4 regions of the Actinomadura sp. RB99 genome follow, and region 1 is predicted to be linked to each of the others. Evidence: riboswitches for the same ligand, from Rfam matches in the RefSeq annotation. Region 1 holds a riboswitch; each other region holds the start of a gene.
What was found. Region 1 has a riboswitch for cyclic di-AMP ahead of amrb99_RS21140 (CHAP domain-containing protein). Riboswitches for the same ligand answer to the same signal wherever they lie in the genome.
Positions count from the first base shown of each region.

Region 2: linked by a shared signal. The riboswitch ahead of amrb99_RS07620 (NlpC/P60 family protein) and the one ahead of amrb99_RS21140 (CHAP domain-containing protein) in region 1 are both predicted to bind cyclic di-AMP.
Region 3: linked by a shared signal. The riboswitch ahead of amrb99_RS42445 (CHAP domain-containing protein) and the one ahead of amrb99_RS21140 (CHAP domain-containing protein) in region 1 are both predicted to bind cyclic di-AMP.
Region 4: linked by a shared signal. The riboswitch ahead of amrb99_RS23205 (NlpC/P60 family protein) and the one ahead of amrb99_RS21140 (CHAP domain-containing protein) in region 1 are both predicted to bind cyclic di-AMP.

Region 1 covers NZ_JABMCA010000022.1:115,273-118,925, forward strand. The annotation lists gene amrb99_RS21135 (CDP-glycerol glycerophosphotransferase family protein) at 1-1,351, opposite strand, end outside; gene amrb99_RS21140 (CHAP domain-containing protein) at 1,547-2,344, opposite strand; cyclic di-AMP (ydaO/yuaA leader) riboswitch at 2,355-2,512, opposite strand; gene amrb99_RS21145 (SpoIIE family protein phosphatase) at 2,993-3,653, opposite strand, start outside.
Region 2 covers NZ_JABMCA010000005.1:253,521-257,173, reverse strand. The annotation lists gene amrb99_RS07635 (Ig-like domain-containing protein) at 1-14, opposite strand, end outside; gene amrb99_RS07630 (BlaI/MecI/CopY family transcriptional regulator) at 404-784, shown strand; gene amrb99_RS07625 (M56 family metallopeptidase) at 789-1,709, shown strand; cyclic di-AMP (ydaO/yuaA leader) riboswitch at 1,813-1,960, shown strand; gene amrb99_RS07620 (NlpC/P60 family protein) at 2,045-3,004, shown strand; gene amrb99_RS07615 (hypothetical protein) at 3,203-3,595, shown strand.
Region 3 covers NZ_JABMCA010000084.1:208-3,860, reverse strand. The annotation lists gene amrb99_RS42455 (NYN domain-containing protein) at 1-301, shown strand, start outside; gene amrb99_RS42450 (C40 family peptidase) at 496-1,542, shown strand; cyclic di-AMP (ydaO/yuaA leader) riboswitch at 2,046-2,247, shown strand; cyclic di-AMP (ydaO/yuaA leader) riboswitch at 2,462-2,621, shown strand; gene amrb99_RS42445 (CHAP domain-containing protein) at 2,632-3,618, shown strand.
Region 4 covers NZ_JABMCA010000026.1:61,453-65,105, reverse strand. The annotation lists gene amrb99_RS23210 (LuxR C-terminal-related transcriptional regulator) at 1-136, shown strand, start outside; gene amrb99_RS23205 (NlpC/P60 family protein) at 436-1,413, opposite strand; cyclic di-AMP (ydaO/yuaA leader) riboswitch at 1,417-1,606, opposite strand; gene amrb99_RS23200 (amino-acid N-acetyltransferase) at 1,929-2,465, shown strand; gene amrb99_RS23195 (RDD family protein) at 2,472-3,359, shown strand; gene amrb99_RS23190 (RDD family protein) at 3,367-3,653, shown strand, end outside.

The DNA.
Region 1 (3,653 bases):
CCAGCCGGTCGCCCTCGTGGACGATCTCGGCGGGCACCCGCGCCCCGCGCGCGTCACGCCGGTCGCGGAACTCCAGCGAGGCCGACAGCGCCGCGCCGCGCGGGATCCGGTCCAGCGGGTTCAGCACGTGCCCGTCCAGGCGAGCGCGGCCGCCGCGCGTCTCCAGCCGGGTCACGACGGCGGCGGGCCGCAACTCCCCGAGCGGGTACAGGTGGAAGCCGAGGTCGGTGACGTCGAGGACGCGGCGGCCGAGGTCTCCGCGCGGCGGGGTCCCGCCCCAGAAGACCCGGCCGTCCCGCTCCACCAGCGGGGCGTGCAGATCGGACCGGCGGCCGGGCAGGTACTCGGCCGCCGCCAGCGCCCCCGCCCGGTCGCCCTCCCTGATCAGGAACGCGGCGATCGCGGCGAGCGGGTTGGCCGTCTCGAACACCACCGGGTCCAGCCCGGCCAGGTAGCCGGCCGCGAGGTCCAGGAACCTGGCCCGGTACACCGGGTCGCGGTCCCGCAGCTCGCGCAGGTAGAGCAGCAGGTCGTGGTTGACGAACTTGGCGTCCTTCGCGCGCTTCAGCCCGTCCGCGCCGCGCAGCTCGAACAGCATGTCGATGCGCCGGTGGATCTCCAGCCGGTCGGCGAAGTTGGCCAGCTCGTCCCGGCGGTTGGAGATCGACGGCTTCGCCCGCCGGTCCTGGACCAGCCAGTTGTAGACCCGGTGCGGGATCAGGGCCATGCGCGCGGCGGCCGTGTACGCCTCCGCGCTGAACAGCAGGTCCTCGTAGTGGAGCCGTTCGACGAAGCGCAGCGCGCCGTCCTCCAGGAACCCCCGGCGGTAGAGCTTGTTCGTCGACAGGGTGTCGTAGAGCAGGTCGGGGTTCTCCTCCAGCGACCCGTACACGGCGCTGCGCTCGTAGAGCCACGGGTACCAGGGCCGGACCCGGTCCTTCGAGCCCTTCGGCACGTCCAGGAAGACCCGGTCGCAGAGCCCGGAGACCAGGTCGGCGCCGGTCTCCTGCGCGGCGGAGAGCAGGTTGAGGCAGGCGTGCCGGTCCAGCAGGTCGTCGCTGTCGAGGAACATCACGTACCGGCCGTCCGACCGCTCGACGCCGACGTTGCGCGGGCGGCCGCAGCCTCCGGAGTTGACGGGCAGGTGCACCGCCCCGACCCGGCCGGGGTGCGCCGCGGCGAGCCGGTCCGCGGCCTCGCCGGTGCCGTCGGTGCTCGCGTCGTCGACGATCACCGTCTCGACGCCGCCCAGCGACTGCGCGAGCGACGAGGCGACCGCCCGCGGGAGGCGGGCGGCGTCGTTGTAGGCGATCACCACCACGCTCACATCCGGGCGCACCCGCATGGGCATCCCCCTCCGCTCCTCCGGCGTGTCAGGGGTTCCTTTCCAGCAAGGAGGCGTCAAGGGCCAACTCAGATCAAAAGCTGTCAATGCTTAGCATTACCCGACAGGTCGCGGCAGACCACCTGGGAACGCCAAAGGCGCCCGGTCGAGGACCGGGCGCCTTCCATCCGCACGAATCAGATCATTCGCCTGCGGGACGGATCATCGGGACTTGGCGTAGTCGGGGTATCCGTAGCCGACGACTTCGGACTTGTCGCGGATCTTTTCCTTGACGGCGTTGTCGGTGTTGCCCTCGATCGTGGTGATCGTTCCGTTGCCGTTGTCCTTGACGACGAGGCCGACGTGGTCGATGTCGTCGATCCCGCCGCGGGACCCGTTCTGCCAGTCGAAGAACACGACCGCGCCGGGCTTGGCGGTGTCGCCCCAGCGGTGGGCCTTCTCGAACCAGGAGGCGTGCTGGACGGTGTAGGCGTCCCAGCCCATGTTCTTCACGCCCGTCTGCGCGCTGAGCCACGACACGAACATGTCGCACCACTCGGCGCCCCGGTAGTCGCCGACGCTGCCGCCGTCGCGCCGGGCGGTCACCGCGGCGTGCGGGGTGGAGGCGTACCAGTCCGCGTACTTGGTCGAGCCGCTGCGGCTCTCGCTCTCGCCGACCTGCGACTTCGCCAGCTTGATCACGGTGGACGCGGCGACCGTGCGGGACGCGGACCGGGTCGCCTTGCGGGGCGCGTGCTCGGTCCCGGAGCGCTCGGACACCACGCTCTCGCGGTGCTGCGCGGCGGCCTGGGCGGGCGTCTCGGCGGACGCCGTGCCCCCGGCCAGGGGGTTGAAGATCGCCAGTCCGACCGCGCCGGCCATCACACCCGCCACGGCGACGCCCACGGCCCGGTCCTCGGGGCTCATGCGGGCGAGCGCGGCGCGGGAGGCGGCGCCGGTGAGGCGCCCGCTCAGTCGGGGGGCGAAGTTCTTGGTAAAACGATCGAAACGACCGGTCATGCAGGGAATCTCCTTGTCTCCCATGACGCCTACCGGGTTAGCTGACGGATTCGGGCATGGAAGAGCCCTACGGCGCGGCCTGACGGACGCGCCGATTCACCCCTGGAACCTTGGGTCCCCGGCTCCGTCCGGTCGGGTGGACCTGGACGGACTCGGCCTCGCACCGCGGGACGCGGTGCCGGATATTCGGATGTATCTCAGCGACTGATCTCGAGGGGGCGCGCATATGCGGCGCGCGTCGCGTGCGGATTCCGCTCAGCGACCCTCGGCCGCGCATGGAAGCGGCCGGCGTGCAACGCATGGAACGCGCTGCTTGATTCGTGCAAGAAGGTACCAACACTCACAAGAAAAGCAAACCGGCCGCAAAAGGATCTTTTGCCTGCTCAACGCCGTTGCAACCCCCCTTCAACGACCGCCCCCGGCCGGACCTTCCCGATCTTTCTCCGGACGGCCCGAAGCCCTTACGGCATAGGGGATTCCCGCCACCGCCCCCCGGCCCGGGAAAGGTAAAATGATCAAAAGGCGCGGGACGCTTCCGCCCTTCACGGCCCGCCCGCGCGCCGCGGCGCAGATCACACGGACCGCGCTACTCCCCCGCCGATGTGGCCTACGTCACCCTGGTTCACGGTCGGCCTGACCTGCTGAAGATCACTCCACGTGCAGGGCGAACATCGTGGTGTCGTCGGCCGCCCGGTCGTGCTCCATCCGCGCGAGCACCTCGTCCAGCGCCAGTTCCGGCCCCGACGAGGAGTCCCGCAGAATGCCGGTGAGCCGATCGATCCGCTCATCGAGATCGGTGTCCCGGCGCTCCACGAGGCCGTCGGTGTAAAGGAACAGCAGATCCCCCGGCCGCAGTTCCGTGGAGATCGTCGTGTATTCCCAATCCGGCAGCGCACCGAGCATCGGGTCGCGATAGACCTCCAGCGGCTCGGCGTGCCCGTCCCGCACCAGGATCGGCGGCAGATGCCCCGCGCACGTCCACTCCATGACGCGCCGGTCCGGCCGGTAATGGCCCACGATCGCCGTGCCGGTCGCCGGCGGGTCCATGCTGCCGACCAGCTCGTTCAGCCAGCCCACCAGCTGCCCCGCCGACTCCCCGGTGCACGACAGCCCGAGCAGCCCGTTACGGCTGCGCGCCATCGACGCCGCCGCCGGGAGGCCGTGCCCCGCCGCGTCCCCGATAGCGAACAGCGCCCGCCCGTCCGGCATCGCGCGGGTGGCGAACCAGTCCCCGCCGATCCGCGCCGTGCTCTCCGCCGCCAGCGCCCGGATCGCCACCCGCAAGCCCGGCAGCCGCTCGACCTCGCCC
Region 2 (3,653 bases), on a different contig from region 1:
CCGTTCGACTGCATGATCGTGATCCCCGGCGCCAGAAGAGGACGGGGACACACCGCTCGACGCGGAGCGCGTCCCGGCCCTGCCTCCCTGGCACGCGGTCGCAAGGACGGCGACCGTCATGCACAACACTGCGGATCGCACCCACCAGACCCCACGCGTTGCCAACCGTCCGTTGCGCATGTTCACCGTCCGACCTTCACGAAGCAGCTCCTACGGGCCGCAGGACTATCTACTAAGCACGATAGTAGATAATGTTCCGCCTTGCGGAGGCTTCTGCGGAGGAGGCCGTACCACTAGTACGCATCCGGAGGGGCTCCGGTTCAGGCGACGGGTGGCACGCCGCCTGGTACGGCCCTGATGCCCAGGTTCTCCGGCAGAATGTGGGGAGGGCGGAGGTGACCGGGTGGCCGGATTGGGAGGATCACTCGAGCATTCCATCATGGACGTGCTCTGGGCGGCACCTGGCCCGTTGCGCGTTCGCGAGCTTCTGGCGAAGCTGAACGAGAGCGCCGACAAGGCGCTTGCGTACAACACCGTGCAGACGGTTGCCGAGCGGCTGGCACAGAAGGGCCTGCTGCGGCGCACCCAGGACGGTCTGGCATTCCGCTACTCCCCCACCCAGGGGCGGGAGGAATACGCGGTCGCGTTGATGCTCGACGCCCTCACCGAGTCCTCTGACCACGGCGAAATCCTCGCCCGGTTCGCCGAGAGCGTCCCGCCGGAGGACGCCCAGCACCTGTTGGAAGCCCTCCGCAGGCGGACGTCCGGCGGCGACGAGGAATGACGGCGTGATCTACCTGGTCGCGTGTCTGATCGCCTCGGCGGTCCTGCTGGGCTGCCTGGCCGGGCCCGCGCTCGACCGGCTCCGGCATCCGACCACGAACCCGGGCACCGCGATCGTCTGCTGGGTCGCCGCACTCGCAGGGACCCTCATCGCCGAGGTCGGGATCATCGCGGTGGCGCTGCTGTCCCCGCCGGCGCCAGGCCACGGGCTGCTGGAGTGGCTGCGCAACTGCCTTCCGCATCACCGAGCGCCGGCGATCACCATGGCCGCCGGCGCGAGCCTGGTCCTGCTGACGGCGTGCGGTTCCAGGCTGGCCCACAGCCTCCCCCGCCTGGGACGGGCCCTGCGGCACCGCCGCCGGCACTGGGAAATGCTGAAGCACGGGCGCCACGCCGACGTCCTCGTGCTCGATCACCCGATCCCGGTGGCGTATTCGCTGCCCGCACGGCAGCGCGCCATCGTCGTCAGCACGGGCGCGCAGGAGACCCTCACGCCCGCCGAACTGGCCGCAGTGCTGGCTCATGAGCGCGCCCACCTCCGCCAGCACCACCATGCTCTGCTGCTGATGCTCGACCTGGTGCACGCGCTTGTGCCGTGGCTGCCGACGGTACGCCGCGCGAAGTCGTCCCTTCCGCCCCTGCTGGAGATGGCGGCGGACGACGCGGCGGCCCGGACATGCGGACACCGGACGCTCGTCGACGCTCTGTGCAGGCTCGGAACCGCCCCCAGAGTTGCGGGAGCCCTCGGTGTGGCCGGCTCGACGACCAGGGGACTCGCGGAACGCGTACTTCGCCTGGAGTCCGCGGAGCCGCCGAGGCCACGTCGGATCGTCCGGCTGGTCGCCGGCACCTTTGTCGCGTCCGCCGTCGCCGTCCCCCTGGTCGTCGTGGCCGCGACGATCGCGGATCTGTCCACGATCTGCTGAGGCCACTGAGGCCTTCAACCCAAATTGAGTACTCAGGTGGCGTATGAGGCCACTATCTCCTACGCTCCGTAGGAGCCATCGCGACGGGCCCCCGCCGGGGGCGGCGACGGCCGCGCCGAATCCCGCGGTTCCCCCCGCCCGCGGGAACCGGGGACCCGATCCCATGGGGTGAATCCGCTCGCGCGCGAGCGGTAGGGCGACTCCGGCCCGAACCCGTCAGCTGACCCGGTAGGCGTCCAAGGAGAGGACGTTGCATGCAGCCAGGAGCTGCCGAACACAGCAGGATGCCCCGCCGCCGTGCCTTCAAGGCCACCGCATGGGGAGCATCGATCGCTGTGACACTGGCGCTCGTGGCTCCGGCTCCCGCCGAGGCCGCCCCCAAGCCTTCGCGCAAGGAACTCACCGCCCAGCAGAGGAAGCTCGCCAACCAGGCTGAACAGCTCAGCGAGCAGTACAACGGCCTGCGCGAACGCCTCAAGCAGGCACAACGCGCAGCCCAGGTCAGCAAGGCCAGCGCCCAACGCCAGAAAGCCGCCCTCGACCAGGCGCAGACCAAGCTCGCCCAGGTCGCCGCCGACGCCTACAAGAACGACACGGTCGATCCGACCGTCAACTTCGCGTCATCCGGAGACCCGCAGGCCGTCCTCGACCAATCGGCCACGCTGAACTACTTCGCCAACCAGAACAGCTCGCGCGTCACCCAGCTTCTGCAGACGATGCAGGCGGCCGAGCGCGCCCGCAAATCCGCCGAAGCACGGGCGAGCCAGGTCCGCCAGCTCACTGCCGAGGCGAGCAAGAAGCGCAAGGAACTCCAGGCGAAGCTGAAGAAGGTCGAGCGCCAGCTCGGCAAGAGCACCAGCACCGGCAAGACCGGTCCGGCTCCCAACGTCTCGTCCGGGGGCGCGTCCGCCAAGGCCATGGGTGCGGTGAGAGCCGCCTTGAGCCAGCTCGGGGTTCCCTACTCCTGGGGCGGCGGGACCGCGTCCGGGCCGAGCTACGGCACCGCGCAGGGCGCCAACATCAAGGGCTTCGACTGCTCCGGCCTCACCCTGTACGCCTACGCCCAGGTCGGCATCAGCCTCGGCCACTACACCGGGAGCCAGTACAGCGCCGGAACCCATGTAAGCCAGAGCCAGCTCAAGCCCGGTGACCTGGTCTTCTTCTACAGCGACCTGCACCACATGGGCATGTACATCGGCAACGGCAAGATGGTCCACGCCCCGCAGACCGGCGACGTCGTCAAGATCGCCCCGATCGCCGGCCGCCCGTTCGCAGGAGGCGTCCGCCTCGCCTGACCCGCTCCCGCAGTCCCGTCCCCGTCACCCCAGCCCCGGTGACGGGGACGCTTCTTTGATGGCTGACAGGAGCGAGCGGATCGCACCGCCGGACCGACGGGAACGGTGCACGTCGCTACCGTGATGCCGAACGGAATCGGCCCGGAGATCCGGCTGTTGACCTGCCACTTTCACGTCAGGAGCTTCTGTGAGCCCTAGGTGATGTTCGAAGTCGCCCATCACTCACGGAACAGGACCATACTCTTGAGGCCATCGGGAGCTCAGTTCCCCCCGACCGCTGCGGAACGCAGTTCCTCTCCCGCACTGGAAATCCCGGGTGCGGACGAGGAGACCATCACCGGCCCGCCGGAGCCGATCGCCACCCTGATCGGAAATGTCGGCCCTGGCACGCGGACGGTGGACGGCACCGCCGGTAACGAGAAGGCACCTCCAGAGCCTGACGATCGGCGAACCGGAGACCTGCAGTCGGTCTTCACCAGCTCGCTGCTGGCCATCGTCAGCGCCTACTCGGTCACCGGATCGGTCTGGGTCACCCTCGCCGCCGCCGTCGTCGCCCTCCTGGTAGCCCTGGCCGTCAACCGCAGGACCTGAGCGAGCGGCATCCGTCATCCGGCTTCGGGAAAAATCTTGGCCGGGTCTTTCACACCAT
Region 3 (3,653 bases), on a different contig from region 1:
GCGGCTGCTGTCGGGGCTCGGCGGGCTCGCGGCGCAGACGCGCGCCGAGGTGACGTGCGTGTTCGACGGCGCGGAGCTGGACGCGCCGGTGGCGATCTCCGCGCCGCGCGGGGTGCGGGTGCTGTTCAGCCGGCCGGGGCAGACGGCCGACGAGCTGATCGGCGAGCTGGTGCGGGCGGAACCGGACGGCCGGGCGGTGGTGGTGGTCTCCTCCGACCGGGAGGTGGCGGACGCGGCGCGGCGCGCGAACGCGCGGCCCTGCCCGTCCACGCTGCTGCTGCGGCGGCTGGGCCGGTCGTGACCCGCAAAGACTCCGACATATTGGGAGAATCTCACCATTTCGCCGCCTTGATCGTGCGCTCCGTGATCTTGCCGACACGGAATGTGCGCAAATAGGGTTGAAGTCAATCAGATAGTGACGAATTAGTTGTGACGGTTGTGGCCCCTCGCTAATGTCGTCCGCTGACGTAGTGGACGAGAGGGGCGAATCGGACCGTGACCAACGATCTCATCGGGGAACCAGCGCGCTCGCGCGACCGGAGAGCCGGCTCGACGGGGATAGGGGTCACCCGCCGCCTGGCGGTCACCGCGTGCTTGGCGGCGACCGCGTCCTTCGCGTTCCCGCCCGTGGTGGCGCACGCCAAGCCGAAGCCCACGCACGCGCAGGCGCAGAAGAAGCTCGACCAGCTCAACGAGGAGATGGACAAGAAGGTCGAGCAGTACAACCAGAACACCGAGAAGCTGAAGATCGCCCAGAAGAAGCTGGCCGCCGCCAAGAAGGCGTCGGCGGAAGAGCAGGCCTCCTTCGACAAGCAGCGCTCGGCGATCGCCCAGATGGCCGCGGACGCCTACAAGAACGGCGACTCCACGGACGTCACCGGCTTCGTCGGCAGCGGCGACCCGCAGTCCGTCCTCGACCAAGCGGCGGTCTTCACCCAGCTTTCCGAGCAGCGCAGCTCCCAGCTCACCCAGTTCCTGGCGACCGCGCAGCGGCTGCGCCGCGAGCAGGCCCAGGCGCAGAGCGCCTACAACGACGTCAAGACCAAGCACGACGAGCTCGCCAAGGCCAAGAAGGACCTCGACAAGAAGGTCCGGGAGGCCAAGAAGCTGGTCCAGCAGACCGGCGGCGGCGCCTCCAGCGGCGGTTCGAGCGGCGGCGGGACGGGCGGCACCTACAACGGCCCGGCCAGCGGCTCGGCCCGGACGGCGCTCAACTTCGCCTACGCCCAGCTCGGCAAGCCGTACTCCTACGGCGCGACCGGTCCGGGCTCCTACGACTGCTCGGGCCTGACGATGCGGGCCTGGGAGGCCGCGGGCGTCAACATCACCCGCACCACCAACTCCCAGTGGGCGGCCGTCAAGCACGTCTCCCAGAGCGACCTGCAGCCCGGTGACCTGGTGTTCTTCAGCGGGCTCTCGCACGTCGGCATGTACGTCGGCGGCGGGAAGTTCATCCACGCCCCGCACACCGGCGACGTGGTGAAGATCAGCTCCCTGTCGGGCTACTACACGTCGAACTTCTACGGCGCGGGACGCCCCTGACGATCATGTGAACGGCCCCCCGCGGGGGGCCGTTCGCTCCCCCCGACGGCAACGGACCAGGGCTGACCTGGTCCGTTGTTGATTTTGGGGGGGTTTGCCTTCTGTTGGGGCTTTGGTACCTTGTCACCACCCAGGCGCCCTCCAGACGCACTGGTCACGCGGCGCCCTCCAGACGCCGCGGCCCCACGCGGCACACCGTCACGGCGGCCGCGGACCGGGCGGCGCGCCCCACGCGCCGTCCCCCAGGGCGGCACGATCCACGCGTCGCCCCGCGGCACCGGGAGAGCGTGCCGCACCGGTCTCTCCGAGACCCGGCCGGCCCGGCCCACCGTGCGCACGCCGACAGCGTGCATGGCGCTGAGAGCGCGCCACGCTGGACCACACAGGGCTCCGGCCCGGGCGGTCCCCCGGACAAGGGGCCGCCGCCATCACAACATCAGCGCCGCTCTTTCGCACGCGGGACAAAGGGTCCCGCGCACGGGCCCCATGACGCCCACAGGATCGCAGCGGCAGCGCCGAATCCGCGCCGTGCGGCGCGGAACCGGGGACCCACCTTCACCGGAGTCCGGAGCAGTTCCGGACGGACATTCCGGTACCCGGGGTGAATCGGTGCGCCTCTTCCGGCACGACCGGTGAGAGCCGCCGTAGGGCCACTTCCACGCCCGAACCCGACAGCTAACCCGGTAGGCGTCTGGAAGAAGGAGTGAACACTGTCCACCTACCCTCAGCAGAACGCCCCGCCGCGGCCGGATGACGGGCCCGGACGGGCCTCCTAGCCGAACGGCACCAATCTCTCCGGGCGCGGCCGTCCGCTGAGCGCACGGCCGCGCCCGCCCCCTCTTTCTCTGCCTCTCCGCGGGCGCGACGACAGCGCCCCCTCCCGAGAGGACCCCCATCCGAACCGGCGTGCCCGCCCCCGGGCGCGCCACCGCCGAGTCCGTCCCGTGCCCGCGTGGCCGGTGACGGAGCCGGGGACCCACCCATGTCCCCTCGGGGTGAATCGGCCTGCCCGCAGGCCGTAGGGCGGCTTCCACGCCCGAACCCGTCAGCTAACCCGGTAGGCGGCATGGAAGCCAAGGAGATCCCCCCGTGGCAGGCAAGCACCGCAAGGCAAGCCCCACCAGCGACACGACTCCCATCACCCCCGTCAGAAGGACCCCCGCGCACCACGCGGCCCCCGCGAAGAAGGCGGGCCGCGCGGCCGGGGCCGCCCCGGCGCCCAGGGTGATCACCGCCCAGGTCCTGCCCGAGGCAGCGGACGCCGGCGGCGAGACCGCCCACGCGGCGGCGGGCGGCCGGCACCGCAAGAGCGGGCGCGCCGTCGCCTGGCGCACCACCGGCGGCGTGATCATCGGCGCCGCCGTCCTCGGCACCGCCGTGGCCACCGCGCAGGCGTCGGTCCTGCCGTTCGGCGGGCCGGAGCCCGCCAAGCCGGCCGCCGCGGCCGACCTGGCCGTCGCGCCCGCGCCGCAGAAGCACGTGTCCCCGCGCCGGACGCCCCAGGCCGAGGCGCCCGCCAAGGCGGCGCCCCGTCGCAGCGCGGAGAGCGCGCCGAAGGCCGCCGCTCCGAAGGAACGTTCCAAGAAGTCCCGCCCGACCGCCGAGGCCGCCATCGAGCTCGCCCGCTCCCAGGTCGGCACGAGCCCCGACGGCAACGGCGACACCAAGTTCGGCGACTGGTACGAGGGCACCGAGCGCGCCAAGGAGACCGTCGCCCGCGACGGCGGGTCCGTGCAGGAGTACAGCGACGCCGAGTGGTGCGACATGTTCATCTCCTGGATCGGCGACAAGCTCGGCTTCACCGACCAGATCGGCAGCGACGCCTGGACCGTCGCGCACGCCCAGTGGTTCCAGGACAACGGCCGCTGGGGCGACGCGCCCAAGCCCGGCGCGATCGTCTTCTTCTCCTGGAGCGGCGGCAAGTCCGCCGACGACATCCAGCACGTGGGGATGGTCATCAAGGACAACGGCGACGGGACGATCCAGACCGTCGAGGGCAACACCGGGAACTCCGTCCAGGTCAAGGAGCGTTCGACGGACACCGTGGTCGGCTACGGCTACCCCGACTACGCCTAGTGACCCCGGACGGCGACACGGCGCCGGTGGCACCG
Region 4 (3,653 bases), on a different contig from region 1:
CGCTGATGTGGCGGCGCGCAAGCTGGAACTGAGCGCACGGACCTTGCGCCGCAGGTTGCGGAACATCTGCGACCGGCTGGAGGTCAACACCCCTATCGAGGCCGTGGTGTGGGCGGCCAGAAGGCAGCTCATCTAGCGCGACCCGACGACGCCCGTCAGGGGACGGCGGGCGTCATCACCCGGAAACCAGCCCGACCGGAAGCAAGTCCAGCGATACGAACTCGTCCGACCCCGCAGCGGCGGCGCCCTACGCCCGGCAGGTAGGTCCCTGCAAGAGCGCAGCGCCGCCGCGGACGCAGTTCACATCACCTTGCACCGGGCTGTCTGGTGCCGGCTCTCCAGCCGGCACCCGCCGCTGCCGCGTGTTCTGCGGCCATCGGCTCTGCTGCCGACGCGTCTCTAGGGGCGTCTGTCGTGCGGGCGTCTGCCGAGCGCTCAGGCGACGCGGACCACGCCGGCGATCGGCCGACCGGCCAGGGACGCGATGCGGACGACGTCGCCGGTGTGCGGGGCGTGGATCATCTTGCCGCCGCCCACGTACATCCCCATGTGGTGCAGGTCGGAGTAGAAGAAGATCAGGTCGCCCGGCTGCATCTGGCTCTCCGAGACGTGGGTCCCGGCGTTCCACTGGCTGCCGGTGTAGTGCGGCAGGTTGATGCCGACCTGCTTGTAGGCCCACATCGTCAGCCCCGAGCAGTCGAACGTGGTCGGCCCCGCGGCGCCCCAGACATAGGGGCTGCCGAGCTTGCTCATCGCGTACCGCAGCGCCTCCGCGGCCTTGCCCTCGCCGATGACGGGCAGCTTCGCCAGCAGGGACGGGTCCTTCTTGACGGCCTTGCCGCGGACCTTCTCGTAGGCGGTGGTGACCTTCTTCTTCTGCGCGGTGAGCTGCGCCTTCAGCTGCGTGACCTGCTGGGCGCGCTCCTCGGCGGACTTGCGCGCGCGCTGGGCGGACTGCATCGCCTGCATGAGGCCGAGGACCTGCGTGCTGTCCTGGGTGGCGAAGTAGTTGAGGGTGGCGGCGCGGTCGAGGACGACCTGCGGGTCCTGGGCGGAGATGAACGAGACCGTGGGGTCGGTGCCGCCCTGCATGTAGCTCGTGGCGGCCAGGCTCCCGACCTTCTCGCGCAGGCCCTCCAGGGACTTCTGCTGGCGCTCGGCGTTGCCGGCGGCGACCTTGGCCGCCTGCTGCGACTGCTCCAGCTTCACCTTCAGGCCGTTGTACTGCTCGGTGAGCTTCTCCAGCTGGTCCGCCAGCTTGAACGCCTGGTCCTTGAGCTCCTTGGCCGACGGGTCGGGGTCGGCGTGCGCCATCGAGAGCGAATGCGGGACCACCACGTGGGGCGTGATGGAAAGGGCGACGAGCGCGCCGGCGATCGTGAGCGCCCGGACACGGAAACGAGCCGTCCGCACCAAATCTCCTCTCCTCGTCCGCCTACCGAGTTAGCTGACGGGTTCGGGCCGGAGCAGCCCGTCCGCTGGGCGCGCGCATCCCTCCACGCGGCTGCGGATTCACCCCAGACGGCATCGGCTCAGGGTGCTCCCCCGAACGCTCCGAAAGTGGGTCCCCGGCTCCTCGGGGCGCTGGTTGCGGCCCGTGGACTCGGCGGTCCGGCCTCCGCCTCGCGGAAGGCCGGTGTCAGAGCGGGACACTAACGGAAGCGCCATTGGATGCCAACCAGAACATGCGAATTCGCAGGTCGTGGCGGACGGTACGGGGGGTAAGCGGCGGTTGCGGACGGCACCGCTCCGGCCCGCCGCGGCGCCCGCGGCCCGGCACCTGTCAAGCCCCGGGCCACCCCCGGCCAGACCCGGAGCCCCCTCGGCCACGTCCCGGAGTGCCCCTCGGCCACGTCCCGGAGCAGCGCCGGACCGGTGCCGGGTGGCCGCCGGTGGCCGGGGACGGGCGGCGAGTTCGGTAATCTCGCCTGTTTGTGGAAGTCGTCATCAGGCGTGCGCGCACCGCCGACGTTCAGGGGATTCGCAGGCTGGTCGATCTGTACGCGGGATCGGGCCGTCGCCTGCTCAAGAAATCGACGGTGAAGCTCTATGAGGACGTCCAGGAGTTCTGGGTCGCCGAGGACGTCCAGGGCGCCGGGCCGGGGGAGTCCGGGCCCATCGTCGCCTGCGGGGCGCTGCACGTGATGTGGGAGGACCTGGCGGAGGTCCGCTCGGTCGCGGTGGACAAGGGGTACGGCGGCCGCGGGCTCGGGCACCGCATCGTCTCCAAGCTCCTGGAGACGGCACGGGAACTCGGCGTCCGGCGGGTTTTCTGTCTTACCTTCGAAGTGGAGTTCTTCGCACGACACGGCTTTCAGCAGATCCTGGGTACTCCGGTGGCGCCCGAGGTGTACGAGGAACTCCTCCGCTCCTACGACGAAGGCGTGGCAGAGTTCTTGGACCTCGACAGGGTCAAGCCCAATACGTTGGGCAACACACGGATGTTGCTTCGCCTGGAGGACTGACCCCACATGAGCGATTCCCCCAACCGCGGCCAGCCCTACGGGTCGTCGCAGGGGCCGGGCTCGTACGGCCCGCCGCCCCCCTACCAGGGTCCCCCGCAATGGCAGCAGCCCGAGCGGCAAGGCCAGGCTCAGCCGCCCGCACAGCAGTGGCAGTCACAGCAGCCGCAACAGCCCCAACAGCAACAGTGGCAGCAGCAACAGCAATGGCAACAGCAGCAGCCGTCGCAACAGCAGTGGCAGGAACCCCAGCAGGACCAGTGGGGGCAGCCCTCGTACGAGTCCTATGAGCCGTCCTACGACCAGTACGGCGGTTCCTCGGGCGGCGATATGCCGCTGGCGCCGATCCTGCGGCGCGCGGGGGCCCGCCTCATCGACAACACGCTCGTGGCGGCCTTCGGCTTCGCGCTCGTCCTCCCCATCACGGTCGGCGCGTTCGGGCTGGGGAAGCCCGGGAGCAAGACGGAGGACGACGGCGGCATCTGGAACTGGCCGATCATCTTCACGCTGTTCGCCGTCCTGTCCGTCCTGCCGTTCATCTACGAGGCCGTACAGCTGTCCATGTGGGGCCGGACGTTCGGCAAGCGCTTCTTGGGCATCGGCGTCGTCCAGGCCCGTCCGGCCGGGAACCAGCTGACGACGACGCAGGCCGTCTGGCGGGCCGCCATCACCCACGTGGGGTACCAGCTCGGCGTCTTCTTCTTCCTTGTCCTCGCCGTGATGGTGTGGCAGTACTTCGCCTACGGGATGCTGCTGGTCTGGGCGGGCGCGCTCATGGCGTACCTGTGGGCCATCTGGGACCAGCCCCTCCACCAGGCCCTGCACGACCGCGTCGCCGGCACCCTCGTCATCGACGAGCGCGCGGGATACGGCGAGTACGCCGAGTACGCGGAGTAGGTCCGCGATGGCGACTCCCCGAACGCCCGCGCAGGGGTCGGATGAGCCGTCCGGGACCGGGAGCGCCCTCCCGGACGGCGAACCTGCGCTGTACGGCCACCCCGCCGCTGATCCCGCCGATGACCTCGCCGCTGATCCTGTCGATGACCCCGTGGAGGGCGCCGCGGGGGAGGGGCCGGCGCTCGCCGAACCCGGGCAGCGCCTGCTGGCGCGCATCGTCGACACCCTCGTGGTCGGCCTGCCCGTCATCATCGTCGTGAAGGAGTTCGTGTCCGGCCACCAACTCGATGTCGT